DNA from 4 places in the Ligilactobacillus hohenheimensis genome. Region 3 is predicted to be linked to each of the others. Evidence: predicted binding sites of a transcription regulator. Region 3 holds the regulator's gene; each other region holds the start of a gene.
The links. Region 3 encodes LexA, which represses DNA repair genes until DNA is damaged. Its sites were predicted from a motif close to CNAACANNTGTTNG; they were not measured.
Positions count from the first base shown of each region.

Region 1 (8,231 bases), on a different contig from region 3:
TTAAATCGACTTAATTAAGTGATAAAGTTAGTTACTTTATAATTTAGGTGGCACCGCGGGAGTTCTCGTCCTATTTCGTCAAGAAATAGGGCTTTTTTGTTTATAAAAAGGAGTTGAGTAACAGTGGAAAAGAAAAAACAGGTTGTACTAACCGGAGACAGACCTACCGGAAAGTTACACATTGGACACTATGTTGGCTCGCTTAAAAAGCGAGTTGAGATGCAAAATACCGGCAATTACCAAATGTACGTGATGATTGCCGACCAACAAGCATTAACTGATAATGCTCGTGATCCCGAAAAAATCAGGAATAGTCTTATTCAGGTTGCTTTGGATTACCTTGCAGTCGGTCTTGATCCCACGAAAACTACCATTTTCGTTCAATCACAGATCCCTGCTTTGTCTGAATTAAACTTATATTACTTAAACCTAGTAACAGTTTCCCGTCTTGAACGTAACCCTACAGTAAAGGCCGAAATTAAACAAAAGAATTTTGAACGTTCAATTCCTGCAGGCTTCTTCACCTACCCTGTTAGTCAAGCTGCAGATATTACTGCGTTTAAGGCTAACCTTGTACCAGTAGGTGATGATCAAGAGCCCATGCTTGAACAAACTCGGGAAATTGTTCGCTCGTTCAATTCGATTTACGGAAATGTTCTTGTAGAACCTGAAGGGGTCTTCCCCCCACAAGGCGAAGGGAGAATCCCAGGGTTGGATGGTAACGCTAAAATGAGTAAATCACTTGGCAACACCATTTATTTATCAGACGATGAAGACACTTTGTATAAAAAGGTAATGTCTGTTTATACTGACCCGAACCACATTCATGTTGAAGATCCTGGAAATATTGAAGGAAATATTGTTTTCACATATCTTGATATTTTTGAGAAAGATAAAGCCACGATTCAAGATTTAAAAGACCATTACACGCGTGGCGGATTAGGTGACGTTAAACTTAAAAAGTACCTGTTTGAAGTATTGAATGACGTGCTAAAACCAATCCGCGAGCGTCGTATTGAGTATTCAAAGGATATTCCTGCAGTTTACGAAATGCTCCATGAGGGCTGTCGTAAAGCAAACAAAGTCGCGGCTCAGACTCTTAACGAAGTAAAACAGGTTATGGGAATCAATTATTTCAACTAACTAATAAAACACCTCTTATTTTTGATAATTGATTAATACCTCAATATAAATTGGATACCGCCCTAACTTCTTTTAGGGTGATATCTTTTTAAACGTTTATTCGCTTACTTTCGTAAATGAGTTAGCCTTAAGCGCTATATCCGTGATTATAATCACAGAAAATTGAAAGGTAATTACTTTACTAAGTGTTACTATAATTAATATTTTCTTACTCTTAAGTTATCAAAGTACACTTAGGAGCAAATTTATGTACGAGCATTTTGATATTGGAACGCAGATTCGACGATTACGTACTAAAAAAGGACTAACACAAGAAAAATTTGCAGAATTGAGTGGTTTATCAGTTAACTTTATCTCAAAATTAGAGCGTGGACAAATGGATAATATTAGCATTACAAACATCATTAAAATATGTAATGCCATGAATATTTCTATTTCTGAATTGGTCAACGATGATCCTACCCAAGCACTTATGGGTTTTCCAAAATCAACGCTAACGCTGATTCAACTTCTGAAGGATATCAACCCACCCGATTTGGATAAATTATCAACTGATTTAATCCCTCTTATTCGCGAATTTCGTAGTTTATCACAAAGTCATTATCATGCTAATTAATTCCTGATTTATAGGTAATTAGCGTAAAATAAATCCTGCTGGTAATAGTCAATTTGACTAAAACCAACAGGATTTTTTATCAAGCTTTTATTTTACAATGATCCACTACGTCTTGCGGACAGCACTTTAATAAGCTAATGCTCTGCTATCCCCAATTGTTGATATACCTTCTCTAAATTTTGACCAACGGTTCGCTCGCCCCGAATAAGAATCAAAAAACATACAACACACAAAATAGCTGCTACGATAATCGTGGTGAAGTTAGCCTTCCATCCAATTACATCAATTAATTTTCCGATAACGTACGATGCTGTCACCTCACCAAAAATATATCCAAATAGACCAACAAAGCCATCCGTCCCACCAACCGCAAATTTCGGAACTAAATCGATTGTCAACACAGTAATTAAACACTGCGGGCCATATACTAGAATCCCCATCAAACCAACTTCGCAGTAAATAAAGGAATGACTAGTCGTAAACCAATAGCCAACAAACGTCAATCCTAATAACGTTACTAACATTGCACACAGTGCAGCACGTTTCCCTTTAAGTAATTTATCACTAATAATTCCTAAAAGAATAGTTCCTGGAATAGCTGCAAATTCATAAATTGAAAAACAATTCCGCGCTTGTGCTAACGTGAATCCCTTCATTACATGTAAGTAGATAGGAATCCAATTCTCTACCCCGTAACGGATAATGTATACTCCTGCATTAGCTACCGCCAAAATCCAAATAATTGGACGCTTTAAAATACAATTTTTAACAATCTTCCACAACGGAATATCATTATGCGCTTTAACGGCCTTTACGTTTCCAAAATCTTCTTTTTTGTATTCCTCAATAGGGGGTAATCCCACACTTTCAGGTGTATCAGCTCCAAAAACAATTACAATTATTGCCAAAATAATCGAAATCATTGCTGGGAAGAAGAAAATTGAATGCCAATTATGTAATCCAAATAAAACTAACGCACCAGATACAATCAACGGGATTATTCCCCCACCAACATTATGCGATGTATTCCAAGCTGAAACGAAAGTCCCCCGCTCCTTATTAGAAAACCACACAGCCAGCGTTTTGTGTGCAGCAGGCGCTCCCATTCCTTGAAAGATTCCCATAAATATAATTAAGCCCATCATGACAGCTATATTCTTAGTTGTCCCGAATAGAAAATCTAACACTGACGAAGCAATTAATCCTGTGGCAATGTAAAAACGTGGATTACATTTATCTGCTAAAGCACCCATGACAAACTTGGATAAACCATAAGAAATCGCCAGACATGATAGCACTAATCCTAATGACGCCTTAGAAAAATGATAATAGTGCATTAAATACGGCTGACTAATAGTAAAGTTATCACGCACAATATAATAAGCAGCATAGGCAATATATATACTAATGAATACACTTATTCTTCTCTTCGTATATGTTGAGTGAATTTTATCCTGCTCAACCTTATGAGAACTAATAGGTGCGGGCTTCAAAAATTTAAACAATGATAATTCCCCTTTTTTAGATAGCGCTTACAAAACATCCTAAAAATAATAGCAACATGTTCCTACAGCCATTATTCTACCACCCAACCTATCATATATGAATACTTAACATACAATTTGTCAAATATGCGATTAATAAAGTTCGGCTTTTCGTTTAAGTTACGGATATAACACCAAACTAAAATTGAAGGGATTATCTATGTATTCACAGCATTTTCCGATTGGCCCGCGCATTAAAGAAGAGCGCCTTAAACATCACCTCACCCAAGAACAACTAGCTGAACTATCCAACGTTCCGACGACATACATTAGCCGGGTCGAAAGTAGTCCTGATTACAACATTACGTTGCACCGGCTAATTAACATCTGCAATGCGCTTGACATCACCATGGCGCAGCTTTTTAATGATGATTACCATGACGAACGGTATAACGAACTCCCCGTTGCGGCGCAAAAACTAATTCAAATTATCTTTGAGTTAAATTCTACGGAACTGAATAAAGTTTCCGTTGCACTTATCCCTGCAATTAAGGAGATCATCCGTTTAACTAACCCACAACGTTCCCGTTAAAACGCAAAAAAACGGGCAGCTCCCTTTCAGGCGCTGCCCGTAACTTACATATTGTTTCCTAGCCCTTCAAAAAATCAGGATCTTCAAATGCCGGGTGCGGGTACGTGTAGAAGCCCTGTCCGGCCTCGATGCCATAGTGTCCCTGGTCAACCATTTCCTTAATTTTTGCGGCAATCGCTTGGGAAGCCGGGTCATCCGCATGTGCATTGTAAATCGCCCAAACCGTCCGGAGACCAATCATATCCATTGACATAAACGGCCCCATCGGCGATCCCGTTGAGTTCATCCAGTCCTTATCAATCGTCATCGGGTCCGCAACCCCCTTCACCCACAGCCCGAGCGCTGCGTTTAAGAACGGAACCGACAACGAGTTCATAATGTACCCCGGCTGTTCCTTCTTCAGAACAATCGGCAGCATCTTAATGCTCTTGGCAAACGCCACCACCGCGTCAATTACTTCCGGCTTTGTCTGCGCATTGCCAACAATTTCAGCGGTATTAAACTGCCAGATATGGTTAGCAAAGTGCAGGTGCAGGAACTTCTCCGGCCGGTCAACAAACTTAACCAGTTGGCTCGGAACAAACGTTGACGAATTGCTGGCAATTAGCGCTGCTGGCGGAAGTACCTCTGCCAGGTGGTGGTAGAACTCCTCCTTTACCTCCAAGCTTTCCGGTACGGCCTCAATTACCAGGTCAGCATCCTGGAATGATTGCTCCCAGTCGTTCGTGATGGAAATAATCCGGGCTAACGCCTCATCAAACTGTTCATCCGTGAGATGAACGTCCCGCTTGTAAAACGGGCGCAAGGCCTCCAGCCGCCGTTCTGCCCGCTCCGGGTGCGGGTTCCAAATACGCACCTGGTGGCCGCAAAGGGCAGACTGAAATGCAATCTGGCTTCCTAAGGTTCCCGCCCCAGCAATCGTTACGTTTTCAATGGTCATGACTTAATTCCCCCTAATTATTACTTAAAATACTTTGGTCATAGCGCCCGGTGATTAAGTACGGCGCCACCTTTACGGCGTCCAACTGGGTCAGCACCGTTGTTTGATGCATCTTAGCGGAAGCCATCGTGTACGTCCCCCCGCCAATTAAGTGCTGCACCGCTAACTCACCAACCGGATCATCCGCGCTCGACGTCAGCGTTAGCGCGAGTTTGCCCGGAGTGAAGGCGGTCGTAATGTTTGTCGTCTGGGTCGCCAGTAACCGGGTATTCGTAAACCGGTTCGTCCCGTCCTCCTGCTGCGCCAGCTGGTAGTCCACAAAGAAATTAATCGTCTCAACCGGGTGGTTTAACCGCAACTGCGGGCCAAACAACTGCTGGGCCTGCTCAGGATCATTCGGCATTCCCGACGTTACGTGGACGTCCATTAACGTGGTCCCGTGCCGGATGACCTGCGCTCGTACTCCCGTATCGTCGTGCTTAATCTGAATCTGATCAGCGAGCTTCTTAGGAATGCTTGCCCCCTCCCGGCCAGCAACCAACGCCATTTCTGCGCCCGAACCGGCTAAGAATAATCCAAACGGGTACGCCCCAACCATTTTGTCCTGGTACGCCACCATCGTGTACAGCACCGCCTCATCATACGGCCGCGCAAACGACGGGTTTCCCATATGCGTCACGTAGCCGGCAACGACCGGCGCTGCCACCCGCAGCGGTGCTGGGACCAACCGTTGTAACGTCGCCGCATCCGCCGCGTAGGCAAACATCACGCCTTCCTGTTCCCGCATATCCGGGCTGTCTAGAAATCCCCGCACTGCATTTTGACTAGCTAAGTAACTCGTCAATTTCATCATCCCCCATTAATAAAGCTGACTATTCCCTAATACCACCATTATTATACTTAGTTGGAGCAGAAAACAAAAGGGAACAAAAATATTTTCCGGTTAAGCCGTTGCAGGAATGTTATAATATTAACGAAAGCGGTTACTTATTGGTTAACGTTTAAGGAGGTTATCCCATGCAATTTACTAACAATGATTTTCAGGACATTATGCTCCACCGGCATTCTGTTCGCCACTTTGATTCATCAGTGAAGATTCCCCGGGACGAACTTCAGCAAATGGTACAGGAGGCGATCACCGCGCCATCATCCTGCAACCTGCAGGCCTGGCACTTTGTCGTTGTCGATACTCCCGAAGGAAAGGACAAACTGCGTTCCTTCTTCATGAAGTTCAACCTTCCTCAGCTAGACTCCTGTTCCGCAATGATTATGGTCTTTGGCGACACCGATGCGTTTAAGAAATACCGCGCCCTGTGGCAAAAAATGTACACCGAACACCAAATCACGAAGGAACGGCTGGACGAAATTCTCCAAACATTCCTCCCGCTGTACGAACACGCGGACAAACAGTTCCTCACTGCCGATGCCTTAATTGACAGTAGCCTTGCTGCCATGCAACTCCTATTGACCATCCGGGCACACGGATATGAAGCTAATCCCCTTGGCGGTTACGATGCTAAGAAGGCGGCCGCCGCGCTCGGTCTTGACCCCAACCGGTACGTTCCGGCGCTGGGGATTGCGGTTGGAAAACCTGACCCGAATGCCCATGAAATTACGTCGGAACGGTACGCCGTTCAGGATGTTCTGGAATTTCAATAGTTCATTTTAAAGTGATTCAGCGTCAGCTCCGGGAAGCCGGGGCTGACGCTTTTTTGCTATTAACTACGCACTTTTCTCCTAATTTAACCGTTGCTTTCCTACTGGAAAATGATTATATTATTATATGCGAACACATGTTCGTAAGGAGAGATAACATGAAAAAGGTCTACATTGCAATTGACTTAAAATCCTTTTACGCCAGCGTCGAATGTCGCCAACGGGGGCTTGACCCGCTCACCACGAACCTTGTCGTTGCGGACGAAACCCGGACTGACAAAACCATCTGTCTGGCGGTTTCCCCCGCGCTCAAAGCGTTTGGCGTCCCTGGCCGGCCCAGGTTATTCCAGGTTAAGGAACTTGTTCAGCAGTTTAACCACCGCCGGGCCCAGCGCGTTCTTGGTAACCGGTTGGTTTATTCGTCAACCTCCCGGCCTGATATTCTGCGCAACCCTGCGATGGGGCTAGACTTTGTCATTGCGCAACCCCGGATGGAACTGTATGAGAACATTAGTGCGCAAATTTTTGAAATTTATCTGAACTACGTTGCGCCGGAAGACATTCATATTTACTCGATCGACGAAGCATTCATCGATGCCACCGCGTACCTGACGCTGTATCACTGTACCGCCCAGGAACTCGCCGACCGGATTATTAGTGACGTGTTTACCGCAACCGGCATTACTGCCACCGTGGGCATTGGCCCCAACCTCTACCTGGCAAAGGTTGCCATGGATATTATGGCTAAACGGATAACGCCCACGCAAACGGGGTATAAGGTTGCCACTCTCTCCGTGGAGGAATACCGCAAGCAACTATGGAATCACCAACCGCTCACGGACTTCTGGCAGATTGGCCGTGGCTATGCGACTAAGCTTAATCGGCTAGGGCTTCACACCATGGGCGATGTCGCCGCTTGCTCGGTGGGAACGCTGGATCAGAAATACAACGCTTCCTTGCTGTTTCACATCTTTGGCACTCGGGCGGAGCTCCTAATTGACCACGCCTGGGGAAATGAATCCATCACCATTCAGGATATTAAACGGTACCAACCAGCACACCAGAGTCTCTCGGTTGGACAAGTGCTTCCCCGCCCGTACGCTTTTTCGGAGGGGATAACCATTATCGATGAAATGGCCGCTGAACTCGCCTTCCGGTTAACGGAGTACCACCAGAAAACGAAACAGGTTATCCTTAGCGTGCGCTACGATAAGAAAACACCGGTCGCCTTAACGGAACACCGGCGTCACGTCACGGTCAATCTTCCGTGCCAGACAAACTTAACTACGATTATTCAACCCGCCCTCCGCCAAGCCTACTGCGACCAGGTTGAGCCCCGTTACCTTCTTCGTAAAATCGGCCTTACAGCTGTCGACCTCCATAGTGACTACGCTCCTGAATACGTTCAAATTAACCTCTTTGAACATCCGGTTATCTTGGACCATCATAAGGAACAACAACTGCAACAAGCCACCCTTGATATTCGCACCCGTTTTGGAAAAGATGCCCTGCTTGTTGCCGAAGACCTGGCGCCCCATGCGCGAACGATAGAGAGAAATCACCAGATTGGAGGACACCATGCATGAAACCTGACCAAGCTAAACTAATTAATTATGACTATCAGGCTCACGTTCACTATCCCCGTATGCCCAAGGAAAAACGGGCATCCATTTTCCTCCCGTACGCGGCGTTATCGGGGTTTGACAGTAAGATCCAAGCCGTGCTGAAGAAACACTTAACAGAATAATAGGCGTTATTATACAAAAAAAACTAACCGGATAGGCAGCCGGTTAGGGATAA
Region 1 covers NZ_CANCXC010000005.1:30,658-38,888, forward strand. Annotated here, with positions in the region: gene trpS (tryptophan--tRNA ligase) at 124-1,143, shown strand; gene QOR60_RS06545 (helix-turn-helix domain-containing protein) at 1,391-1,759, shown strand; gene QOR60_RS06550 (MFS transporter) at 1,894-3,264, opposite strand; gene QOR60_RS06555 (helix-turn-helix domain-containing protein) at 3,464-3,835, shown strand; gene QOR60_RS06560 (3-hydroxyacyl-CoA dehydrogenase) at 3,894-4,775, opposite strand; gene QOR60_RS06565 (acetoacetate decarboxylase family protein) at 4,789-5,619, opposite strand; gene QOR60_RS06570 (nitroreductase family protein) at 5,793-6,434, shown strand; gene QOR60_RS06575 (Y-family DNA polymerase) at 6,590-8,017, shown strand; gene QOR60_RS06580 (hypothetical protein) at 8,014-8,178, shown strand.
Region 1: a site for LexA is predicted at 6,562-6,575, ahead of QOR60_RS06575 (Y-family DNA polymerase). Genes of this name have one in related genera too.

Region 2 (8,231 bases), 600 kb from region 3:
TGTTCGTAATCTTCGGCGGAACTGGTGACCTTGCACGGCGGAAATTATATCCGTCCCTTTTTAAGTTATACCGGAAGGGATTTCTTGATGATGACTTTGCAGTGATTGGAACGGCCCGGCGGGAATGGACTGATGACCATTACCGTGAGGTTGTTTTGGACTCAATTCGGAAGCTGGTTCCAGCAACAATTGACCCGGATGAGTTTACGAGCCACTTTTACTACCAGGCCCATAACGTGAACGATACGCAGCACTACGTAACCCTCCGGCAGTTGGCTGAGCGTCTTGACGAGCAGTACCAGCTCGGCGGCAACCGGATTTTTTACATGGCAATGTCACCGAAGTTTTTCAGCGTGATTGCTAAGCACCTCAAGACCCAGGGATTGGTGACGCCGGAAGGATACAACCGGTTAGTAATTGAAAAGCCGTTCGGGAACGACCTGGAAAGTGCCCGGAAACTCAATGATGACCTGCGGAAGTACTTCCCGGAGGAATCCATTTTCCGGATTGACCACTATCTGGGAAAGGAAATGATTCAGAATATTTCTGCCTTGCGTTTTGGGAACAACCTGTTTAACGCTTTGTGGAATAACCGCTACATTGATAATATTCAGATTACCCTCTGTGAACCGCTGGGGGTGGGAACCCGGGCCGGTTACTATGAAGGAGCCGGGGCCTTGCGGGACATGTTCCAGAACCACGTTTTACAAATCGTTTCCCTACTAACGATGAATTCCCCGGCATCGTTTACCGACGAGGATATCCGGCGGGAAAAGATGAGTGCCCTCAAAGCGCTCAAATTCTACAGCGCTGATGAGATTAAGCAAAACATTGTCCGCGGGCAATACGATGCGGCCAACGGAATGAAGGGGTACCGTGAAGAAAACGGGGTAGACGAGTATTCCGGGACCGAAACGTTTGTGGCGGGCAAGCTGATTGTTGACAACATGAGCTTTGCCGGGGTGCCAATTTACTTCCGGACAGGGAAGCGGATGCGGTGCAAGCAGTCCCGGGTGGACGTTGTGTTTAAGAACTTGCCAGCCCGGATTTTTAAGTACGGTGAAATTCGCCAAAACGTGTTATCGATTGAGGCGGACCCGCATTCCCGGATGTCACTGCAACTCAATACCAAGAAGGAGGGGCAGGGATTTGCGATCCGGCCAATTAACCTTGAGTTTAAGGCCAACGAAAACGAGATTCCTGGCGCATACGAGAAGCTTCTTTTGGATGTCCTCTACGGGAACGCAATGAACTTTACCCATCTGGAAGAACTGCTCTATTCGTGGCAGTTCGTGGATGCCATTGAGCGGGTTTGGGATGACGAAGGAACGCCGGCTGACTTCCCGAACTATGATTGTGGAACGATGGGACCCCGGAGTGCGATGGAATTATTGGCCCGGGACGGAAAGTTCTGGGTATATGATCCAGAATAAGAAAGTGAAATGCAGGACCGTGGCGGTTGTCACGGTCCTATTTGTAAAGGAGAAAGTGAATTTATTCGGTCAAAGGTGAGTGATGAGCGTTATGTTTTCCAGTTAGTTCCAGTGAGAAAGTGACGGGGAGATTCGGGGTTAATTATTTACTTTTTATTCAAAATACGGTATATTGTGAGAAGTTTGTTTATTAAGAATTTGATAAGGAGTAGTTTCACCAATGTTTACCATTAAGGATGACAAAAAGCCACTGTATCGCCGGTGGTGGTTCTGGCTGATACTTGTGGTGATTCTTGTGGGCGCTGGGCTGACCGGAACAGCGGTGCATTACGTGCACCAGACAGCTCGAACCGAACGGCGCACGGCTAAGAAACATCATCAAGTAGTCCAAAGGGATAAGAAGGCGGGGCAAGCCCAAGAAAAGGCGCCCCGCGCGATTGCCGCACCTAACAAGCATCAGCGGGATCAGCTTGTTAGTCAGGCCAAGAACGGCGCAGACCTTCAGGCGGTTACGGCGGGGCAGCCCCAGGTAATCCACTTTGACCGGGACGACCAAACCATCAAGACGACGGTTGATAACAACGGGCAGATTAAACCCGGGCGGTACGCCGTTAAGTTGACGCGGGCGAATAAGAATTTTGATGATGATTTTCATGAATTATCGTTCGAGGCGCACTATAACGTCTACTCGGTGGATGATGCCAAGACGGACGACATTGTTCAAGGGACAGCTAACTTGCCTGCCGGGCGCGAAGTGAAGCTGAAGGGAAGTAAGGGTGACACTGTTACCTTGATTCCGCTTAAGAACCAGCAGCGAGCCGACCAGTTTATTTACAACGGGAGTTCTGTGCGGTCAACCGATGATGTTCAACCGGGGGTTTACCAACTGACGTACTGTGACACAACTGGGGATGACGATCAGTCCGGCGTATCACTTGACGGCAACGATTGCTATGACTACTTCACGTTGTATGATCGTCCGAACATGAAGAAGCACCACTACACGAGTGTCGTGGTGGCCATCCAAAAGGACCAGAAGATTGAAGTGGATAGTGGCGCGGTTCACCTTCAGCGGGTTCAGATTCCCCAAAAACCGCAGAACCTCATTCTTGGTTCGGCCGTGTACACGGTGGGACAGGATCTGCCCGCTGGCCGGTACAAGGTCCGGGTCTTGAGTGGTTCGGGTGACATTGGAAAGGCGGATAGCCTTGCAACGCTTGCCCACCTCAAAAAGCACGGAACGACCACGGTCACCCTGAAGAAGGGAACCAGAATTGAGATTAACCCCAACGTTGTTTCGCTGACCTACGTTGGAAGCTAGGGGGTGAGGGAAATGAATGGATTGGGATTAACCCCAACGATGTTGCTCTGGATCTGGGCCGGGTTAGCAGCGCTTTTCCTGGTTATCGAATTGTTTACGACCCAGTTAGTGGCAATCTGGTTTGCTGTTAGTTCGGTTGTAAGTTTGGGCTTACAGGTGTGCCACGTTAGCCTCACGGTTCAGTTAATTCAGTTTTTAGTAACCGGGATTATTCTGGGAATAATCTTTCACCCGCTCGCGAAGCACTTACTGCAACGGCGTGGTTATCAACCGCTCAATACCGCGGAAACCGTGATTGGAAAGCACGGTCGGGTAACGACCGCGATTAAGGATGGTACTGGCCGGGTAATGGTTGCGGGGGATGACTGGAAGGCCACGGCTGACCAGGATTTACCCGTTGGTTGTCAGGTAACGGTCACCGCGCTAAACGGCGTGACGGTGACGGTGAAAAAATTTAAGCAGGAGGATAACAAATGATCTTTTTAATCTTATTACTGATTTTAGTTGCGGTGGTCGTATACGTACTCGGCCACATTCGGGTTGTTAGCCAGAGCCAAAGCTGGGTTGTTGAGCGGTTAGGAAGTTACTACGCTACTTGGACTAACGGGGTGCACTTCCTGGTTCCGTTTGTTGATAACGTGGTGGCGAAGAATTCCCTTAAGGAACAGGTAATGGATTTTCCGCCTCAGCCGGTAATTACGAAGGATAACGTTACGATTAAGATTAATACCGTGGTTTACTCCCAGGTAACGGATTCTAAGTTGACGACCTACGGGATTGAAAATCCGGTTGCTGCCCTTGAAAACCTGACGGCAACGACCCTCCGGAACATCATTGGTGATTTGGACCTTGACGAAACGTTAACGAGCCGGGACATCATTAACACCAAGATGCGGACCATTCTGGATGGCGCCACCGATAAGTGGGGAATTAAGGTTAACCGGGTGGAAGTAAAGGATATTACGCCGCCGGCTGAAATTCAAAATGCCATGGAAAAGCAGATGAAGGCTGAACGGGAACGGCGGGCCCAGGTGTTGGCTGCCGAAGGAAACAAGAAGGCCGCAATTCTGCAGGCGGAAGGACAAAAGGAATCCCAGATTCTGCAGGCCCAGGCCGACAAGGAATCAGCAATCCAGGTTGCTGAGGGGCAAAAGCAGTCCCGGATTCTGGAAGCTGAGGGTCAGGCCGAAGCAATCCGGCAGGTTCAACAGGCTACTGCTGACGGGTTAAGCGCAATCAGTCAGGCAGACGTCACGGACCAGACGTTGACCGTGAAGGGCTTAGAGGCCGTTAAGCAGTTGGCTGACGGGCAGGCCACAAAACTGGTCATTCCGAGTGAGTTGCAAAACATTGCTAGCCTTGGATCCGTCTTTAAGGCCAGCGTTACGGATGACGCCGCTAATAAAAAGCAGGATGCAACTAACGAGCAGAACTAACGTGGAGAGAATACCTAATGGGACAAGAACAGTTTAGTTATGGTGTCCAAAAGACTCCTAAGCAATCAGGAAAGCACCGTCCTTCTAAGCGGGTGCTTGCCCGCCTATGGATGGTTGCTGTCGCACTGACCGTTATTGCGGTGATAGTCGATTGCACCGAGGGAGCACTCCTGGGGCGCGCCTTGCTTCACGAACAAGTGGCTATTTCGCGCATTACGTGGTGTGTTTACGTGTTAATTGCGTGGTTAGTAGCGTGGTGGACGCTCCGCGATGTTTTGCCGTTTCGCCGGAGCGGCTTTACCTCCCTGGGAGTCATGGCGGTAACTGTTATCTTAGGGTGGATTACGCAATATGTAGCCATTAATGCATTAACTCAGTGGATGACTGCGGCGATACTCCAGGGTTCGGATAAGATATTCTTCGTAATTAGTCTTCTGTGCGACCTTGCGACGGCTAATATCTTTATCATTACCGCACTGATTACCACCATTGTGTTTCTCGTGGTTAGGCATGGGCAGCAGGCATAGGTGTTAAATTAAAACAAGTCCTTCACCGGGAAGAACTTGAAAATACGAGGGGTTGGGGCAGATGCCCTGACCCCTTTTTGCGGATAAAATGACCGGTGGGTTGCACGAACACGTGTGCGGCGTTTTAATAAAGAGAAGAACGATTGTGGGGGTGGTTTTGTGGCTGACCAACGAAAAATTATTCACGTCGATATGGATGCCTTTTACGCATCAATCGAGATGCGGGATCACCCTGAACTGCAAAATGTTCCCCTGGTGGTCAGCCGGAATCCCCGGCATTCCGGTGGTCACGGCGTAGTCGCAACCGCTAACTACATTGCGCGCCAGTACGGGATTCATTCAGCCATGAGTGCGCAGGAGGCTCTTCGGCGGTGTCCGCAAGCCCATTTTAAGCGGCCGGACTTCCCCAAGTATCACCGGGTTTCTGACCAAATTCACGCGCTTTTTCACGAGTATACCGACATGATTGAGCCGGTTGCTTTGGACGAAGCGTACCTGGACGTGACGCACAACAAAAAGGGAATCCGCTCAGCAATCGTCGTTGCCCGCCAAATCCAGCGCGCCATCTTTGAGCAAACCCACCTGACCTGCTCGGTGGGGGTGGCACCGAATAAGTTTTTGGCAAAACTGGGGTCGGAGTACCGCAAACCGGTCGGCGTGGCGGTCGTGCGTCAGGAGGACGTCCGGGCCTTCCTTGATCCCCTGCCCATCGAAACCATCCGGGGCGTGGGCAAGAAGACCGTTGTTAAAATGCACGCCATGGGAATTGAGACGGGCGCAGACCTGTATGCAACCAGTGATGCCGAATTAATCCGCCACTTTGGTAAGGCCGGGCACCTGTTTTACGAACGGATTCGCGGAATTGATCCCCGCCCGGTGGAATGGCAACGGGAGCGTAAGTCGATTGGGAGCGAGCGGACGTTCGATCAGCCGTTGATGAGTAGCGTTGAGGTTGAGCGGGTGATGCACGCGACGGCGGAACGGCTTGTTGGTGAACTTCACCGGAAACAAAAACACGGGAAGACGCTTGTTATCAAGGTGCGGAACGCGGCGTTCGAAACGGTTACGCGGCGGATTACCCTGGATGACTACTTTGAAAACGATGTTCAGGAAATTCAGCGGTACGGGCAGCAGCTCTTTGACATGGTCCAACCGGATGCCATTAACGTGCGCTTGTTAGGGCTAACAATGACTAACCTGGATGACGTTGCCTTTGAAAACATCCGTCTCCCGCTTTAGGTGGGGAATTTGCTATACTGGATAACAGGAAGGTTTTGAAGAAGGGACCGATAAGGATGACAGTACAGGACGAAATTATTAGCAAGATTGAAGCGGCACCAATGATTATTATTCACCGCCACCAGCGGCCGGATCCGGATGCGGTCGGCTCCCAGGCAGGGTTAGCGACCATTTTGCGGGCAAGTTTTTCGGACAAACAGGTCTATCAGGTTGGCCAGGACGTCCACAGCCTAGATTGGATTGCGAAGGAACAAACGGTTGACGATGCAGTTTACCAGCATGCGTTGGTGATTGTTCTGGATACGGCAAACGCCCCGCGGGTTGATGATGCCCGGTATACGACGGGGGCTGATCTCATTAAAATTGACCACCACCCGGCAGAGGACCAGTACGCGCCGTTAAACTGGGTGGTTCCGGAAGCATCAAGTACGTCCGAACTGGTGGTGGATCTCGTGACTGCAAGCCACGGGAAACTGCATCTGACGCCCGAAGCAGCCCGGATGCTGTACGCCGGGATTGTGGGGGACACTGGCCGGTTCATGTACGATAACACGACCCCGCACACGCTGGAGGTTGTTGCTGAACTTTTCCGGCAGGGGATTGACGCGCCGGCGGTTAACCGGAAGTTAAGCGATATTTCCCTGCCCGAGGCGCGCTTAGCTGCGTTTGTATACCAGAACATGGAGATTACGGAGCACCATGCCGCCTTTGTTGTAATTAAGCTGGAGGATATTGAACGGTTAGGAATCAAGGATGCTGGCACGTCAAGCGCCGTTTCCCTGCCAGGGATGATTGCGGATGTATTATGCTGGACCGTGATTGTTGAACAGCGGGACGGGACGTACCGGCTCCGGATTCGGTCGAAGGCCCCAGTGATCAACGAACTGGCAAAGAAGCACGATGGTGGGGGGCATCCCCTGGCAAGTGGGGCCGTTTTGCACGATGAGGAGCAAATTCCGGACTACGTCGCTGAGTTAGATGCCTTAGCAGCAAAGTACGAGGAGGAACACCAGTAATGGCGACCTTTGCAGATTTTAATTTTCAGCCGTTTATCAACAAGGCGTTAGCGGCGATTAATTTCACCCACCCAACGGAGGTGCAGCAACGCCTAATCCCAACGATTATGGCGGGGAAGAGCGTGGTGGGTCAATCCCAGACCGGGAGCGGGAAGACGCACACGTTTCTTCTTCCGATTTTTAATGCGGTTGACCCCCATACCCAGGTGGTTCAGGCTGTGATTACGACGCCTAGCCGGGAGCTTGCCTACCAGATTTATGATGCCGCTAAGCAGATTGTGCGGTTTAATCCGGCAATCGTGGTACAAAACTACGTCGGGGGGACCGATAAGCAGCGGCAAATCAGTAAACTCCAGCGGACGCAGCCCCACATTGTGATCGGAACTCCTGGGCGGATTAACGACCTGATTCGCCGCGGGGCGCTTGACGTTCACCGGGCGCAAATGCTGGTGGTTGACGAGGCGGACATGACCCTTGACCTGGGTTTTTTGGCAGAAACAGATGCCATTGCCGGTGCAATGCCGCGTGACCTGCAAATGATGGTCTTCTCTGCCACGATTCCTGAAAAACTCCGCCCGTTTTTACGGAAATACATGGAAAACCCGGTCGTCGAAGTTGTGGAAAACCAGCAAGTCATTAGCCCAACGATTGATAATTTCTTGTTGTCAACGAAGGGCCGGGATCGGAACCAACTGATCTTGAAGTTGCTTACCATGGGTGAGCCGTACCTGGCGTTGGTATTTACTAATACCAAGGAACGGGCTGATGAACTCAGCACCTACCTGCGGCACCAGGGATTGCGTATTGCCACCGTTCACGGGGGGATTCAGCCCCGCGAACGGAAGCGGGTGATGCGGGCAATCCACAACATGGAATACCAGTACGTGGTGGCGACGGACCTTGCAGCCCGCGGAATTGATATTGAAGGGGTTTCCCTGGTAATCAACGACGACTTACCCCAGGACCTGGAATTCTTCGTTCACCGGGTTGGGCGGACTGGCCGGAACGGACTTTCCGGGACGGCAATTACCCTGTATGGGCCGGGTGATGACAGTAAAATCCAGGAACTTGAAGGAATGGGAATCCATTTCAAACCGAAGGAATTAAAGAACGACCGGTTAGTGGATACGTACGATCGGCGCCGGCGCCAGCAGCGGGGAAAACGGCAGGATCACATGGATCCGCAACTACGAGGAATGGTTAAGAAGGCCAAGAAAAAGCATAAGCCGGGCTATAAGAAGAAGATTAAGCGGGCAATT
Region 2 covers NZ_CANCXC010000001.1:103,340-111,570, forward strand. Annotated here, with positions in the region: gene zwf (glucose-6-phosphate dehydrogenase) at 1-1,433, shown strand, start outside; gene QOR60_RS00565 (hypothetical protein) at 1,654-2,754, shown strand; gene QOR60_RS00570 (NfeD family protein) at 2,767-3,231, shown strand; gene QOR60_RS00575 (SPFH domain-containing protein) at 3,228-4,190, shown strand; gene QOR60_RS00580 (hypothetical protein) at 4,208-4,717, shown strand; gene dinB (DNA polymerase IV) at 4,877-5,956, shown strand; gene QOR60_RS00590 (DHH family phosphoesterase) at 6,013-6,972, shown strand; gene QOR60_RS00595 (DEAD/DEAH box helicase) at 6,972-8,231, shown strand, end outside.
Region 2: a site for LexA is predicted at 4,823-4,836, ahead of dinB (DNA polymerase IV). Genes of this name have one in related genera too.

Region 3 (8,231 bases):
TTACCCCGTAACATGTTCTTCGCTTGCTGTTTTAATTCCGAACGATTCAATCTATTCCCCTCCTACCGTAAAATGTACCGGATCCAATTATCCTTATGTAACGCCCATTTATCAGTTGGTACGAATAACATTACCCCAATGAAACATGCCAATAAAATGTATCCAAGCCAACCAAAAACACTTAATACCAAGCTAATTACCAGCCATATAAACGCCGGCCAACCCTTTACGCCTGCATCGCGGAGTCGACGAATGACCAATGGAACTAAACTTAAAATGATTAACCACGTAAGTCCATTTGAAACAACAGCAGAAATAATGCTAAATTGCCAGTACGTCGTCAATATTCTAAAAGGGCATTGAATAATTGCAATTAAATAAAAAGCCGCAATCAGAGTCCAAGCAATTCCCCGCCGGGTTGTTCGCCCCTGAACATTGCATAATCCGTGAAAATAATCCCGAAGCGCCTGCCAAAAGGTGACCTTCCCCTGCTCAATAATTTGTTGCATTGAATAAATCCCTCACTTTTTAGAATGTAAAAGTAATAACATAGTTAGTATAACATGTTTTTTGACATACCTTTACCTTTTCTTAATAGAAAACGGGGGTTGACCGTGCCAATCCCCGTAATTAACTGAAAGTCTTACTTACTTAATCTGCCCCATAACCTCGTCAACGAAGTTATCAGCCTGCTTCTCAATTCCTTCACCAACTTCGTAGCGGACAAAGGATTCAACCTTGCCGCCCTTAGAAGCAACGTACTTACCAACCTTCTGGTCAGAATCCTTAACGAATTCCTGGTCATCCAGGCAAATCTCACCGAAGAACTTGTTCATCCGGCCCATGACCATCTTTTCAACGATCTTCTCCGGCTTGCCTTCGTTCTTGGCCTCTTCAGTCAGCACTTCTTTTTCGTGCGCAACAACGTCGGCCGGCACTTCATCCCGGTTGACGTACTTCGGGTTGATAGCCGCAACGTGCATTGCAATGTCCTTGGCCGTTTCATCGTCCGCCCCGTTAACCTTAACGAGAGAAGCAATCTTACCACCCATGTGGATGTATGCGCCAAAGTGCTCATCATCATTCTTTTCAACAACCGTGAACCGCCGCAGAGAAATCTTTTCCCCGATTACGGCCGTTGCTTCAACGATTTCGTCGTTGATTGTTCCCTTGTCCGTCTTAACCTGAAGGGCAGCCTCAACGTCCGCCGGCTTTTCAGCGGCAATCACAGCCCCGATGTGCTTAACCAGTGTCTTAAACTGGTCATTGGCAGCAACGAAGTCCGTTTCAGCGTTAACTTCAAGGATTGCAGCAGTGTTCCCGTCGATTACGACGTCCGCTAACCCTTCAGCAGCAACCCGGTCACTCTTCTTAGCAGCCTTGGCCATGCCCTTTTCACGTAAGAAGTCCGTTGCCTTGTCCATGTCACCATCACATGCAACCAGCGCCTTCTTGGCGTCCATCATTCCGACCCCGGTCTTGTCACGGAGTTCCTTAACCTGCTTTGCAGAAATACTTGCCATTTTTGTGGCCTCCCTTTCTTTTAATTCATTGTTAATAAAAAGCCGCCTCGTTCGGGCTTAACGCCCTCCCGAGACAGCCCAAGATTGTTGATTAATTATTCAGCATCTTTCTTGTCGTTGTCACCTTCAACGGCTTCAACGATGTCTTCAATTGAGTCCGCCTTGGCATCATCCTTGTTGTCGAATGATTCCTCCGTTACGTCGTTGTCGTCTTCACCCTGACGGCCTTCAACGATTGCGTCAGCCATCTTTGAAGTGATCAGACGAACGGCCCGGATAGCGTCATCGTTTGACGGAATCTTAACGTCAATTTCGTCCGGATCAACGTTCGTGTCAACCATGGCAACGATCGGAATGTTCAGCTTCTGTGCTTCCTTAACGGCAATCCGTTCCTTCCGTGGGTCAACGATGAACAGAACGTCCGGAATCCGCGGCATATCTTCAATTCCGCCGAGGAACTTCTGCAGACGGTCACGCTGCTTCTCTAACTTAGCAACTTCCTTCTTTGGAAGCCGATCAAACGTACCATCCTCAGCCATCTTCTTGATCTGCTTTAACCGCTTGATCCGGGTCTGGATTGTATTCCAGTTAGTCAGCGTTCCACCTAACCAACGATGGTTAACGTAGAACTGACCACACCGCTTAGCCTCTTCTTCAATTGAGTCCTGGGCCTGCTTCTTGGTCCCCACGAACAGAACAACGCCGTCGTTTGCGGCAACATCCTTCATGTAATCGTAGGCTTCATCAATTAACTTAACCGTCTTTTGTAAGTCAATGATGTAAATCCCGTTCCGTTCGGTGAAGATGTATTCCTTCATCTTCGGGTTCCACCGCCGGGTCTGGTGACCAAAGTGAACCCCAGCTTCAAGCAACTGCTTCATGGTAATAACTGCCATTGAAATTCCCTCCATATTGTTTTTTGCTTCCTCCAGTTTCTGCGAAAACAAGGACTCATCCGAGCACCCCCGTCTTCATCCACCGGAGTGTAGACTAGCGTTGCTGGACAACGCCTTCCTTAGTTTACCGGATTTGTTACTAAAATTCAACGCTTTTCAGGCACAATTACGCCGCGTTGCCGTAAAAAAGTAACCTTTGCGCGGCGGGGTTGGTGTTTGAATGCGTACTCGGCCTTTAGTGCCGCCGACTTGGTCGGATATTCCTCCGAATAGATCATCTTCACCGGCCGCCGGGTGCGGGTATACTTGGCTCCCCGGCCGCTATTATGCATGGCAAGCCGGTGTTTTCGGTCCGTTGTAAACCCACCGTACAGTGTCTGGTCTGCGCACAGCAGGACATAAAAATAGTACTTTTGCTTATTGGTGGCCGTCACCGTACAACATCTCCTTCATTGCCGGCGTATACTGGCCGTCTTCCCCGTAGATTATCACGGGAGCCTCAAACTTCATTCCTCCCGGACGACCGTCCTTAATTCCTTCAACCAACACGATGTTAGCGTCCCGTCCCGCTTTCGGGTATACCAGCCGCACCCGCTTCGGCGCAAGGCGGTACTTCCCCATCAACGTAATCAATTCGCCCAACCGGTCCGGACGGTGCACTAAATAAGCGTGCCCGGTTGTTTTGAGGAGGCCACTGGTAATCCGAATCACCTGTTCAAGGGTCACCGTTAATTCGTGGCGGGCGACGGCCAGATACCTGTTAGGATTCTTTTTGCTTGCGGGGGTGACCGGAAAATACGGGGGATTGCACGTTACAGTATCCACCGAATCCTTGGGAATCCGCGTAAACGCATCGTTTAGGTCGAGCGTCAAAACCTTCATCCGGTCTTCTAAGTCATTCAAGAGAATACTCCGCCGGGCCATATCAGCCAACCGTGGCTGGAGCTCAACGGCCGTAATGGCAGCCCGCGTTTTTGCTGATAAAAACAACCCCACTGCGCCATTACCCGCACAAAGGTCCACCACCTGGCCGCTCCTTTTTAGGACGGGGCGGGCAAAGTCTGCTAAGAGCACCGCATCAAGGGAAAACGAAAAGACCCGCGGACTCTGAATAATCTGGATGTCATGGGAATACAACTGATCAATGCGTTCGTCTGACCGTAACTCTACCTGCACTACTTTTCCTCCGTTTCACCGGCTTCTTCTTGCACCCACTGCAAAAATCCGGCATACTAGTCATGATTTAATTCTAACATTACATGTGAAAGGAATGACCACCGTGTTTTTCTCGTTTATCCGCTTTATCGGAACCACGTTTCTCCGAATTATTAACGGAAAGCCCCGCGTTTTAAATAAGGAGCGCCTTCCTCAGGGAAACTACATTCTCGTTGCCCCGCACCGGGCCTGGTTTGACATGGTCTACCTCTCATGGGCGGCAACCCCGAAACAGTTCTGCTACATGGCCAAAAAGGAGCTCTTTAAAAATCCGCTTCTCCGCTGGTTGATCACCCACCTCAACGCCTTTCCGGTTGACCGGAGTAAGCCGGGTATGAAAGCAATCAAAACGCCCGTTAAGTGGCTCAAGGAACGCGACATTTCCCTTATTATGTTTCCGTCCGGCACCCGCCACTCCCAAAAACTAAAGGGAGGCGTGCTGCTTATCGCTAAGATGGCTAACGTGCCGATTGTTCCGGCCGTTTACCAGGGGCCCCTGACGTTCCGGGACGTTTTGAAACGCCATAAGCCGGCCATTGCGTTTGGCGATCCAATTACCGTCGGCCAGGGCCGTCTCAGCAAGGACGACCAGGCGCGGATTCTTGAACAGATGAACACTGCTTTCCAGCAGCTTGACGACCAAATCGATCCGAACTACGTTTACCAGGATCCCGCCAAAGCGAAAAAATAACATTCCATGGATAACACAAAGAGGTTGGAACTGACCGTCCCAACCTCTTTGTTTCTTCGTAATAATTAATTCTGCTTCTTGTAGCTGGCCTTCATTGCCGTCATCATCTGGTGCAGCTTCTTTTCTGATGGCCGTTGTCCCATCTGCACCATCATCGTCCGGAGCATCTGTTCGTTAAACGGCGGATTGTTTTTGAAGTAGTTTTCCATGTATTTCCGGGTGAAGAAGAAGCCCCCTACAAACCCGCCAATTACGCCAATTACCACAATTAGAATCCAAATCCCTGTTGACATCCTAAAATTCCCCTTTCTAAACTTTCACCTAGTAATTTTACATAATAATAAGAAGCGGGGCAACACCCGCTTCACTCAATCGTCCCGGAGTCCGCGATCCCGCTGAATCTGCTTAACCTTTTCCGGTGTAACCTCTTTTCCGTTTTTATCGTATACCTGCAACATTTCAACCTGGCTCCGAAAATTGGCCCGGAACCGTGCCAGGTAGTCTTCCCGCAGCCGTTTTTGTTCAGCCTGCTCCTCAGTAGTGAGACCCGTCGCCTTTTTCTTCCGGGCTAACTCATTAATCCGGTCAATTAAGTCCTGCGGAATTTTTCCCCGCTGTTCGTCTGCCACTGGCCACTCCTCCTTCATCTACGTATTTGTCACTATTCATTTTACCGAAAACGTCGGGGTGGTACAAGCACAGTGCGAACATCCGTTTGCACCGTGACGTCCTTCTATGGTATCCTACCGGTAGAAATTACTTACTACAGGAGTTAGGAAATGTCTCAGCCAACCGAAAAACGGCAGATTGCCGTTCTACGTTACATTTACAATCACGTTAACGAGCAGGGTTACCCGCCGACAGTGCGCGAAATTTGCCAGGCCGTAGACCTCTCATCAACCTCGACGGTCCACGGCCACCTTGCCCGTCTCGAAAAAAAGGGTTACTTGCAGCGCGACCCCACTAAGCCCCGGGCCATTGAAGTGACCGTCGCCGGCAAGGAAGTGCTGGGGATTCGGCCCCACGCCAAGCAGATTCCGGTAATCGGAACCGTTACTGCGGGACAACCGATTCTGGCAGTTGAGGATACAGACGATTTCTTCCCGCTTCCGCCAGAATTTAGTTCTGCCGAGGACCTTTTTATGCTGACAATTCGCGGTGAAAGTATGGTGAATGCGGGAATCCTCGACGGAGACGAAGTAATTGTCCGCAAGCAACGCTTTGCCGATAACGGTGACATTATTATTGCCATGACGGCCGAAAACGAAGCAACGTGCAAGCGCTTCTTTAAGGAAAAAGACCATATTCGTCTCCAACCCGAAAACGACAACATGGCACCGATTATTCTTCCTGACGTTACCGTTCTCGGAAAGGTTGTTGGCCTTTACCGCAGCACAATTTAGTGATTGGGGGTTATTCCATGAAAATTATGGTTCCACTCGTTGATGGTCACCTTGCCGATCAGTATGGAAGCCGGGCACCCCGTGAAGATCAAATCGCTGAGCGGCCAGTCCGGTCATTTCCGGTAACATTCACTGCGTTTCCGGAAGCAACCCAAACGTTCGCCCTGACATTCGTGGACTACGATTCCATTCCCGTGTGTGGGTTTGCGTGGATTCACTGGACCCTCGCAAACCTTCCCGCAACAAGTCCCACATTACCGGAAGATGCAAGTCGGCACCTTTCTTCCCCGATTATTCAGGGGAAAAACAGTAATGCGAGCGGGTTTGTAAATGCACCGGCTGAAATTTGCCAGGGGTATACGGGGCCCCGCCCACCACGCGGGACGCACGACTACCTTCTGACTGGCTATGCACTGGACACGGCGCTTTCCCTCCCGCAGGGATACTGGATGAACGAACTGTTGCATGCCATGACGGGGCACGTCCTCGATACGGCGCAAATTATACTGCCATATGCTGCTGATTAAAAAACACGGAGGCTGTACCTATATCGCAGTCTCCGTATTTTTTATCCTTGGTAGATTGCAATAAATAACTTGAACAAATTTAATGACGCAGATTAAGCAAAAAGATCTCAATTGGAGTTCGCCAGTTCAAACATTTGAGTGGCCGTGAATTCAGATACCAGTTAATCTGAATCAATTCATCATCACTAATCTCTTCAATTGGCTGACCCTTAGGAATAAATCGCCGTAACACTCGATTACGATTCTCATTACTACCACGTTCATGCGGAGAATAAGCATGGGCAAAGTACAACGGCACGCCGGTATTTTTCTCAATTGATTGGTAGTTGGCGAACTCTTTCCCGTGATCAACCGTCAGTGTCTTGAGATTAGTTCCTAATTGATTAGCTAACTCAAGGATAGCCTTAGTCATTGAAGTGCTATCTCGTCCACCAAGCCGTTTAACGATAGTAAGGCGACTCTTGCGTTCGACAAACGTGGCTACTGCTTGACCTTTGCGCTTGCCAGATAAAACTATATCAGCTTCAAAATGGCCTGCAATATTACGATCAGAAGCTTCAGCTGGACGATCTTCAATCGAACGACCATGACTGAAAGTCCCACGGGTTTCTTTAGCACGCTTACGACGAATACCATGGTCAGGTAAATCAGTCATCCGAATATCTAGAAGTCCTTGATCGACCCAGTTATAGATAGTCTTGTAGGCGATCCTAACCACATGGGCTACTTGTTCAATTGACCATTTCTGAATCTTGATCTTGTCTTCGATTAGTCGCTTGAGGTTAGCCGTTAATGAGCATTTACGACCACGATAACTAAGTTTAGTTTCGTGGTCGGCTTGCGCACTAGTCGCATGGTATTCACCCTTTAACCGGTGAATTTCATTAAAGATAGTAGTCTTACTAAAGCCCAGGTAATCAGCGATATATCGAAGAGATCGCTTTTCATGACGAAGCGTTTCGATGACAATGCGGTCTGAAAATGATAAGATAGTGGTGCCCATAAAGGTCCTTCTTTCTAATGGAATGTTGTAACGACACCATTAAAGACCTTTATGGGTTTTTCTGTCCACTAAAATGTTCAACTTAAATTTTACAATCTGCCCCTTACTTTTCTTTTTGCGTTGCGGCCAACATTTCCCGGGCGTGTTCCTGGGTTAACGGGGTTACCGTACTTCCGGCTAACATCCGGGCAATCTCATCAACCCGCTGGGTGTCGTTTAGGACCGTTAGGTGGGTGGTCGTCCGCCCAGCATGAACCGCTTTTTCAATGTAGTAGTGGTGCTGTGCAATCGATGCCACCTGCGGGAGGTGGGTAATGCACAGTACCTGGGAATTCGTGGCAATCTGGTGAATCTTTTCGGCAATTGCCTGAGCAACCCGGCCGCTTACCCCAGTATCCACCTCATCAAAGATAATACTGGTGACGTTTTTCCGGTGTGCAAAAATTGTTTTTAACGCTAACATTATCCGGGACAACTCACCACCCGACGCAATCTTTGCTAACGGCCCCATCTCTTCACCCGGGTTGGTTTGAACGTAAAATTCGACGCCGTCCTGTCCGCTTGGGGTTAACCCGTCTTTTCTAAAGCGCACTTCAAAAACAACCTTATCCATGTACAACGCCGCTAATTCAGCGTGAACCGCCTGTTCAAGCCGCCGCGCCGCTTTTTCCCGGGCAGCGGTGAGTTGATCGGCAAGACCTGTTGCCTTTTCCTTAGCGGCCTGCACGTCCTGCTCAAGCGATTGGAGATCAGCGTCGCCCTCCTGCATCGTCGCAAGTTCCCGCTTGATCTTCTCGTAATATTCTAAAATAGCTGAAACCGAGTCACCATACTTTCGCTTCAGTTGGTGAATTACGTCTAGACGCTGTTCAATCTCGTCCAGCCGGTCTTCGTCCCACGCCGAATCATCCCGTTCGTCCGCAATATCCCGTTCAACGTCTTGCAGACTATAAAACGCCGCATTCACTGCTTC
Region 3 covers NZ_CANCXC010000001.1:705,318-713,548, forward strand. Annotated here, with positions in the region: gene QOR60_RS03420 (DUF975 family protein) at 1-50, opposite strand, end outside; gene QOR60_RS03425 (DUF805 domain-containing protein) at 63-509, opposite strand; gene tsf (translation elongation factor Ts) at 648-1,523, opposite strand; gene rpsB (30S ribosomal protein S2) at 1,619-2,419, opposite strand; gene QOR60_RS03440 (GIY-YIG nuclease family protein) at 2,566-2,853, opposite strand; gene QOR60_RS03445 (tRNA1(Val) (adenine(37)-N6)-methyltransferase) at 2,837-3,595, opposite strand; gene QOR60_RS03450 (lysophospholipid acyltransferase family protein) at 3,699-4,325, shown strand; gene QOR60_RS03455 (YneF family protein) at 4,391-4,618, opposite strand; gene QOR60_RS03460 (DUF896 domain-containing protein) at 4,694-4,954, opposite strand; gene lexA (transcriptional repressor LexA) at 5,105-5,728, shown strand; gene QOR60_RS03470 (YbhB/YbcL family Raf kinase inhibitor-like protein) at 5,746-6,255, shown strand; gene QOR60_RS03475 (IS30 family transposase) at 6,335-7,258, opposite strand; gene recN (DNA repair protein RecN) at 7,362-8,231, opposite strand, start outside.

Region 4 (8,231 bases), on a different contig from region 3:
GGCACGTCAAGCGGAATGCCAAACTGCTGACAGGCCTGCCGCAACATCGTCGGGTAGTACTGCGTCGTTGCTGAGTTCCACGGGACCACCGCGCCCGCTTCAATCGACAGGCTCTTGTCCGGAACAACCAGGTCGGGATCAACTTCAATCTTGTAACCCAACCCGTCACACGCCGGACAAGCCCCGTACGGCGCGTTAAACGAAAACAGCCGCGGCTCGAGTTCGCCAATCGTAAACCCGCAGTACGGGCAGGCAAAATTCTCGGAAAACTGCAGCGGTTCGCCACCAATCACGTCAACCGTCATGAACCCGTGGGTCAGTTTGAGGGCCGCCTCCACCGAATCAAAGAGCCGCGAGCGAATCCCCTGTTTCACGATAATCCGGTCAACAATCACCGCAATGGCGTGCTTCTTGTTCTTTTCCAGTTCCGGCACCTCGTCCAGGTCGTAACGCTTCCCGTCAACCATCACCCGGACAAACCCGGCCCGGCGAATTTTCGCCAACACCTGCTTATGCTGGCCCTTCTTATCCCGGACCACCGGCGCCAACAGCTGCAGCTTGGTCCGCTCCGGCAGCTGCAGGATGCGTTCGACCATCTGCTGGGGCGACTGGCGCGTAATTACGTGCCCATCGTGTGGGCAAACCGGTGTTCCAACCCGCGCCCACAACAGCCGCAGGTAGTCGTTAATTTCCGTTACCGTCCCGACCGTTGAGCGCGGATTATGGGACGTTGTTTTTTGGTCAATGGAGATGGCCGGCGAAAGCCCGTCGATGGCATCCACGTCCGGCTTGCTGGTTTGGCCTAAAAACTGGCGGGCGTATGCCGACAGGCTCTCCACGTACCGCCGGCGCCCCTCCGCGTACAGCGTGTCAAATGCCAGCGAACTTTTCCCGGAGCCGGATAACCCCGTCACCACCACCAGCTTGTTTTTAGGAATCGTGACGTCAATGTTTTTCAAATTATGTTCACGTGCTCCGTGAATCACAATCTTATTTTGTCCCACACTTTCACCTTCCGTTTACTCACCAATCTGTAGTTTCAATTCCATAATCGTATCCCGGAGCGTGGCGGCTTCTTCGTAGTTCAATTCCTTCGCCGCCCGCTGCATCTGCTGCTCCAGGTTGTTAATCAGTTCATGCTGTTCGGCGCGACTCATCTTACTAAACTCGACCTCGTTTTCGGGTTCGTCCGCATTCTCCGGCGTGCCACTCGTTACGGAAATCGCCGCGCTAATCTTCTTCTTAATCGTGTGCGGCGTAATGTGGTGCTCCTGGTTGTACTGCTGCTGGAGCGTCCGCCGCCGCTTGGTTTCATCAATGGCCGTCCGCATCGAAGCCGTCACCTCATCCGCGTACATGATGACGTGCCCGTGTTCGTTCCGGGCAGCCCGCCCAATCGTCTGAATCAACGAGCGTTCGTTGCGCAAAAAGCCTTCCTTGTCGGCATCCAATATTGCCACCAGGGAAACCTCCGGCACGTCAATTCCCTCCCGCAGGAGGTTAATGCCGACCAACACGTCAAACTTACCCAGCCGCAGGTCCCGGATAATCTTCGTCCGCTCCAGCGTCTTGATGTCCGAGTGCAGGTACTTCACCTTGATTCCCAGGTCCTTGAGGTAGTCCGTCAAATCCTCGGCCATCTTCTTGGTAAGGGTCGTAACAAACACGCGCTCGTTCTGAGCAACGCGTTTGTTAATCTCGCCCACGAGGTCGTCCATCTGACCCATCACCGGCCGCACCTCAATCTCGGGATCCAGTAGCCCCGTCGGCCGGATAATCTGTTCGGCCACGTGGTCGGTCCGGTCCAACTCGTACGGGCCGGGCGTCGCGGACATGTAGATGATCTGGTGGACGTGCTGTTCAAACTCGTTAAGCTTCAACGGCCGGTTATCCACCGCACTCGGCAAGCGGAACCCGTAGTCCACCAGCACCTGCTTCCGTGCAAGGTCGCCGTTGTACATTCCGCGCACCTGCGGCATCGTCACGTGGGATTCGTCGACCACGATCAAAAAGTCGTCCGGGAAAAAGTCCAGCAGCGTGTGCGGTGGCTGCCCGTGCTTCCGCCCTTCCAGTGGCGCCGAGTAGTTTTCAATCCCCGGGCAATACCCCATCTCGCGCAGCATTTCAATATCGTAAGTAGTCCGCTGCTTGAGGCGCTGAGCCTCCAGGAGTTTGCCCTCCTTTTCGAAGTAGGCCTCCCGCTCATCGAGTTCCTGCTGGATGGCCTTGATTCCCGCATCCAGGTGGACCCCGTCAATCATGAAGTGCGACGCCGGGAAGATCGCCACGTGATCCCGGTCGCCGAACACCTCGCCGGTCAGCGGATCAATTTCACGCATCCGGTCGATTTCATCGCCAAAAAACTCAATCCGTAACGCCCGCTCATCGTGGGACGCCGGGAACACCTCGACAACATCGCCGTGCACCCGGAAACGCCCCCGCTGAAAGTCAATGTCGTTACGGTCGTATTGAATGTCAACCAGCGCCCGCAACAGATCGTCCCGCTCAAGCTGCTGGCCAACCCGCAGGGAAAGCACGTGCTTCTGGTACTCCGCCGGATCCCCCAGTCCAAAGATGGAGGAGACCGACGCCACCACAATCACGTCGTTCCGCTCCAGCAACGAACTCGTCGCGGAGTGGCGGAGCTTATCAATCTCGTCGTTAATGCTGGAATCCTTTTCAATGTACGTGTCACTGGACGGAACGTACGCCTCCGGCTGGTAAAAATCGTAGTAACTAACAAAGTACTCAACCGCGTTGTGCGGGAAGAATTGCTTGAACTCGCTGTATAACTGCCCGGCCAGCGTCTTGTTATGGGCAAGCACCAGCGTTGGCTTGTTGGCCTGCGCAATCACGTTGGAAATCGTGAAGGTCTTCCCCGTCCCTGTCGCTCCCAGCAAGATTTGTTCCTTCGTACCGTTTTGGAGTCCGGCCGTTAACTGCTGGATGGCCTGGGGTTGGTCCCCCGTTGGCTGATACTTGGACACCAGCTCAAACTGCCGGTCCGCCTGCCGTTCAATCATGCGTGCTTCCCCTCCGTTCGTACTAACTTAAAGTAATTCTATTCTACCACGCCGAACATACTTTCGCATTTCACCCGTAAAACACATTTTCCCGGACGCATTTACCCAGCCCGTTTACTCCAAACTATGCGGAAACAGCAAGAAGGCCGTGACCCCCGTCACAGCCTTCCGTGGTCCCACCCAGAACCTTAGTATGTGTCCGTATTCTCTACTTAGTGTCAATCGTTGACGGGGCTAATCCCAGCGATTTCCGAACAACGTTGGAAATATGCTGGCGTTCCTGAACCGAAACAACCTGGAAGTCAATCCCATCAAGGGTTTGGTTCGACCCTTGAGCGTAGAGACTTTTAACGTTCTTTGTCGCCCCACGGTACGATGCCAACTTCTTCATATCACCAAGCGTCAGGTTAGTCCTTACTTGGGACGAAATCGAATCGAGGAAGTTCGTGTTCAGAATCGTTGACGGGGAAATTGACTTCTTCATCAGTGCGGTAATTACCAGTCGTTGCCGTTCCTGCCGGCCATAATCACCCCGGGGATCCTGGTGCCGCATCCGCGTGAAGTTAAGGGCGGTCTTCCCGTTCATGTGTTCCGCTTCACCCTCCGTAAAGCTTGAGCCACCGTAACTAAAGGTCAACGGCGACGTCACGGTGACGCCCCCAACATCGTCAATGGCTTTCCCAAGCCCACCCATGTTAACCAAAACATAGTAGTCAATCGGGACGTTGAAGTGGTTTTCAACCGTCTTGATAGCTTCCTTTGGCCCACCGTAGGTATACGCCGAATTAATCTTTGCCGGCGAATACTGCGGAAAATCAGCCAGGTCAACCTTCATGTCACGCGGAATACTTACCAACGTTGTCTGATGTTTCTTGGGGTTTAGGGTCATAATCATCATCGTATCAGTCCGGCCCTTGTAATGCCGCCCCAGGGCGCCGGTGTCGGTTCCCAGAATTAAAATCGAAACGGGCTTCTTCTGCGCGAGTAAGGACGCCGTGTTCCGTGAACCACTCACGTCCACCTTCTGGTACATTTTATTCGTGATTCCCTTTAAGTTATTGAATGCCTTTAAAGAAACCGCACCGGTTAAAATAACTAAGGCCGCCACGACCCATAAAATAACATTTCTTACAACGTGCTTCTTCTTTTTAGGAGCTTGATGGTGATCCCGCGTCCGCGATAATTTTTCATTGTCATTCATGTAACTAGCCTCTTTCGTCTGTTTCCATAAAGTAAGATGAATCCAGTTCTCCACCCCTGTAAGGTAATTACAGCGGTCTTCTCCATTTTAACATATCCGGGAACCATTCTAGCGCTCCCTAGGAGAGCCACTGATTATATATTTCTTCCATGTCCCTAGTACACTTAACAATATCGAAGTTGGCGTACTCCTGCAGGGCAACCGTTCTGTGCGGTTCCTTTTCCCTGTCCGCCAGAATACGCTGTCCCCATTCATCCACGTTCTGCTTGCTGAGGACGGTTAAATTATTGCTTATTTTCGCCTCACTAGGCGTGCCTTCCTGCGATGAATACACCCTTAGCCCGTTAATCTCCGCTTCAATAATTGAGGTTGCAATCCCCTCATACCTTGTCGGCAGGACGTACGCATCCAGGGCACTCAGGTATTTCTCGGGCTCCCGGACGTTGCCCGTAAAAATTATTCCACTGCCCTGATCCTGCTGCATGATGCTTTCCTTGTACTTACCGTCCCCGATAAAAACACACTTAACCCCACGCACTCCTGCAAGCCGCTTGAAGATTTCGTTGGTGTATAACGGGTCTTTCTGGTCGTCCATCCGCGCAACACACCCCACTAAGTACTCGTTGGGGGCTACACTAATTTTCTTCCTAATGGCATCGCGGTTTTCCTTTGAAAAAACAAATTTTCTAATGTCAAACCCGAAAATCAACTTAACGGTACTATTCCTGGTAAACATAAACTGCGCCGCTTCCCGGCTGACAGCACACTTCACGTCAATATTACTGTTAAGCCCTCTTTTTAAGAGCTGATGAACCAGTAATTTTTTCCCCAGCTGCTTGGAACTATGCGAATGAACGATCACCTTTTTCCCCAACTGCTTTGCCCACTTAGCTTCGAAGTAGGAAAAGGCATACGAAGAATGAATATGCACGACGTGATAGTTCTTCATCACTTCCATTAATTCCTTTTTATATTTAAAAAGGTGTTTTGCCTTAGGACTCAGGTGGTAGACCCTTCCCCCCATCTCCTGAATCTCCGGCTCAAAGTAATTTTCCTCCGGTGAATGAACCACAAAGTCAAACTGATAACGCGTCCTATCCAGGTTTTTATACATTCCCATCAGGAAACGCTCAATCCCGCCCATGTTCATACTCCCGGGTAAAATTTGTAAAATTCTCTCAACCAAAATTATGATTCCCTTCTTGCGGTCATTCCGCAAACGATTCTCTTTAAGAGCCCAATCATATAATCAAAAGCGGCGTCCTTATGGTAAAACACCATGAACAACACGTTATAAAGAAACACACTGAGAATAATATTAACGACTATCTGTAATAATACGTTTGATACGTTCCACAAAACAAAAATGGAAATAAGCCTGATTACCGCAACGCTCACGACTGCCGTGACCGTATACTTAATGAACACCTTATAGTACTCAAAAACGCTTGAGCGGAGCCCATACCTGTATAAAATCAGCGGTTCAATCCAGAGGTTCAAACACGTCATACTGATGATGGTCCCCAGCAACGTTCCCAGGATTCCCAGGTGTTTTGCCAGAATGATGGAAAAACCAACGTTGACCACCGCTTCAATTAACGGCAAAAACCGGTCATACCAGTAGATTCCCAACGCATCCCGGTAAGTCAACACCGGCCTTCTCATCTGATAAATGTAAAAGTTCAGGACAATGGCAATCAGCACACTCTCTTTTAGAACGAAGACGCTTCCGACCCATATCCTGATGAAAGGGTTAAAGACCATATACAAGCAACACGAAACAAACGAAATCAGCCAAAAACTAAGAAAGAACACCTTTTCAAAGTTGTCTTTTAGTTTTCCGGTCGTCTCCGCCCCCAGGTTCCCCACGCTGGCAATTACCGAGTTAAAAATCTGCCCAAAAACGATGTTTAGTGCGTTGGTCACCATCTGGTAGTTTGAATACTTCCCCACTTCAACGATCCCAGAGAACCGGGAGATAACAATGTTATCAGTTGACGTGACCACCGTCCCACCAATCTTGTGCAGGCTCATTGCGTACGTATTCTTCGCGATTAACTTGAGGGTCTTAGAATCTAACTTCTTCGTATCCTTCTCCAGCAAATACGGATACATCTTATCCGCCTTTTTTGAAATCAAAAAGTTCTGAACGAACGTGAAGAAGATCATTACCAGGAGGTATACGACGTAGTTCCTGGTAACCACCAACAGGATCCCCTGAATGATACTCATTATTACAAACGAGACATACGTATACACGACGGTAATGTGCCTGTATTGATCCGCAACGATTAGTGACTTTTTGTACGAGTAAAAGTAGGAGATTGAACTATTAATGATAAACAGGATAAAAATTAGGTCTAAGTGGTGAATATTCCCCCGGTGCACAAAAAAGGGCAGGGTCGGCACGAGCAGTACCCCAACAGCAAAAACAACAATGCCGATGGAAATATAGGCCCGCTTATAGAGCTTCATTAATGCCTTAATCTGTTCGACATCGTTTTCGGCTAGGGGTTTATATAAGCTATAATTAATCGCCGACCCGATCCCTAGTTCCGTTAACGACAGGGCCGAAACGATACTCGTAAATAGACTGTCCACCCCCAGATAATCCTTGGAGAGCGTGTGCACGAATACAATCCGTAGTATAAAACTAGCTAATAGCCCAAAAACCTGCCCCACTACGGCATATATAATATTTTTTACTGAGTTTTTTGTTCTGCTTTCCAATATTATTACCTACTCATAAATATCCTTAACGGAACCGGATAATCATTGTAAATCGTTGAATAGTTGAAGTAGCTCAATTCGCCGGAGAAAATCGTGAATAAGAAGCAGAAAACAACGAGCGCTATCCCCAAACAAATCTTCCTATTCCCTGTTATTATTTTTCCTTCAATTCCGTCTGCCAATAGCAACGGAACGAACTGGTAAAAGTAATACGACAGCCTGGCGACGTACACAAACCGCATCCCGATAATTGAGAAACAAATCCCGATCATTATCAAAGTCAGATATTTATTCATGTACTCTGGCATTTTATCCCTTGAGCCGTGAAAGAGGGCAATAACAAGAAGGTAAAAGGCCAGGTTGATAAACGGTCCCAGCATCAACCGCAGCTGGACCTTTTGGAAAATTGTCAGGTAGATTGCGTACTTTGCGAAAACCGGAATCTTTACTATGAGTTCGATGCACGGGACAATAAAGACCGCCAACATGCAGGCCGCCCCGACCGAATAAGCTAACTTCTGGGCGCTGAACCGCGCGTTCCGCACAACGACAAAAATTATTCCGATGATAAGGGCCGAAACGTGAAAGAGGCTCGCCAAAAAGGTTAGGCCGCAAAAAAGCAGGTACCTTCTTTTCTGTAAGGCAAAATATGCGAAGGACATGATTAACATTGCCATGTACTGCTTTAAAATGTTGCACGACACGGCAAAAAAGCCCGCTAACAGCCATATCATCACCGAGTAGCGCGGGTTCGCTGAATGCTTCCTAAAAATCATCCACAGCATTAAAACAAAAATTGCCGTGGTGACAAAGAAGATGGTGTATGACCCCCCGATGTACTTTTGTACCAGGTAGCATAACGCTTGAAAGGCGTTCTGATACCTGAACGTTATGACTGCTTTCAGGGAACTGAAGTAGCTGAGAACCTCGTTGTATAGGACATAGTAGACTTCACCGTCCGATGAAAAATTACAACTAATCGCGGAGACAACGCCCAGGGCAATCAGGCTAACCAGCGCCCCCCGTTTTTTATTGTGTTTAAAAAGGCGATTACAAAACAGGAGGAACGCAACAACCAGCAAGCATACTAACGTATACTTCAAAGAAAAAACAAACATCCTTGTTACTCGTGGCATAGTGCTCCTCCTATCTACAATTCAAAGGCCGACTTTTCCGCGAACTTTAACCCGTACAGCTCCCGTAACCTTTGGGTGCTGCTGTCAAAGGTCGCCGCGTCAACCTTAGCGGTATCGTTGATACAGATAACCTTATGCGTC
Region 4 covers NZ_CANCXC010000002.1:145,756-153,986, reverse strand. Annotated here, with positions in the region: gene uvrA (excinuclease ABC subunit UvrA) at 1-1,004, opposite strand, end outside; gene uvrB (excinuclease ABC subunit UvrB) at 1,020-3,023, opposite strand; gene QOR60_RS04555 (LCP family protein) at 3,232-4,224, opposite strand; gene QOR60_RS04550 (glycosyltransferase) at 4,343-5,368, opposite strand; gene QOR60_RS04545 (lipopolysaccharide biosynthesis protein) at 5,413-6,954, opposite strand; gene QOR60_RS04540 (EpsG family protein) at 6,960-8,090, opposite strand; gene QOR60_RS04535 (Stealth CR1 domain-containing protein) at 8,105-8,231, opposite strand, start outside.
Region 4: a site for LexA is predicted at 3,076-3,089, ahead of uvrB (excinuclease ABC subunit UvrB). Genes of this name have one in related genera too.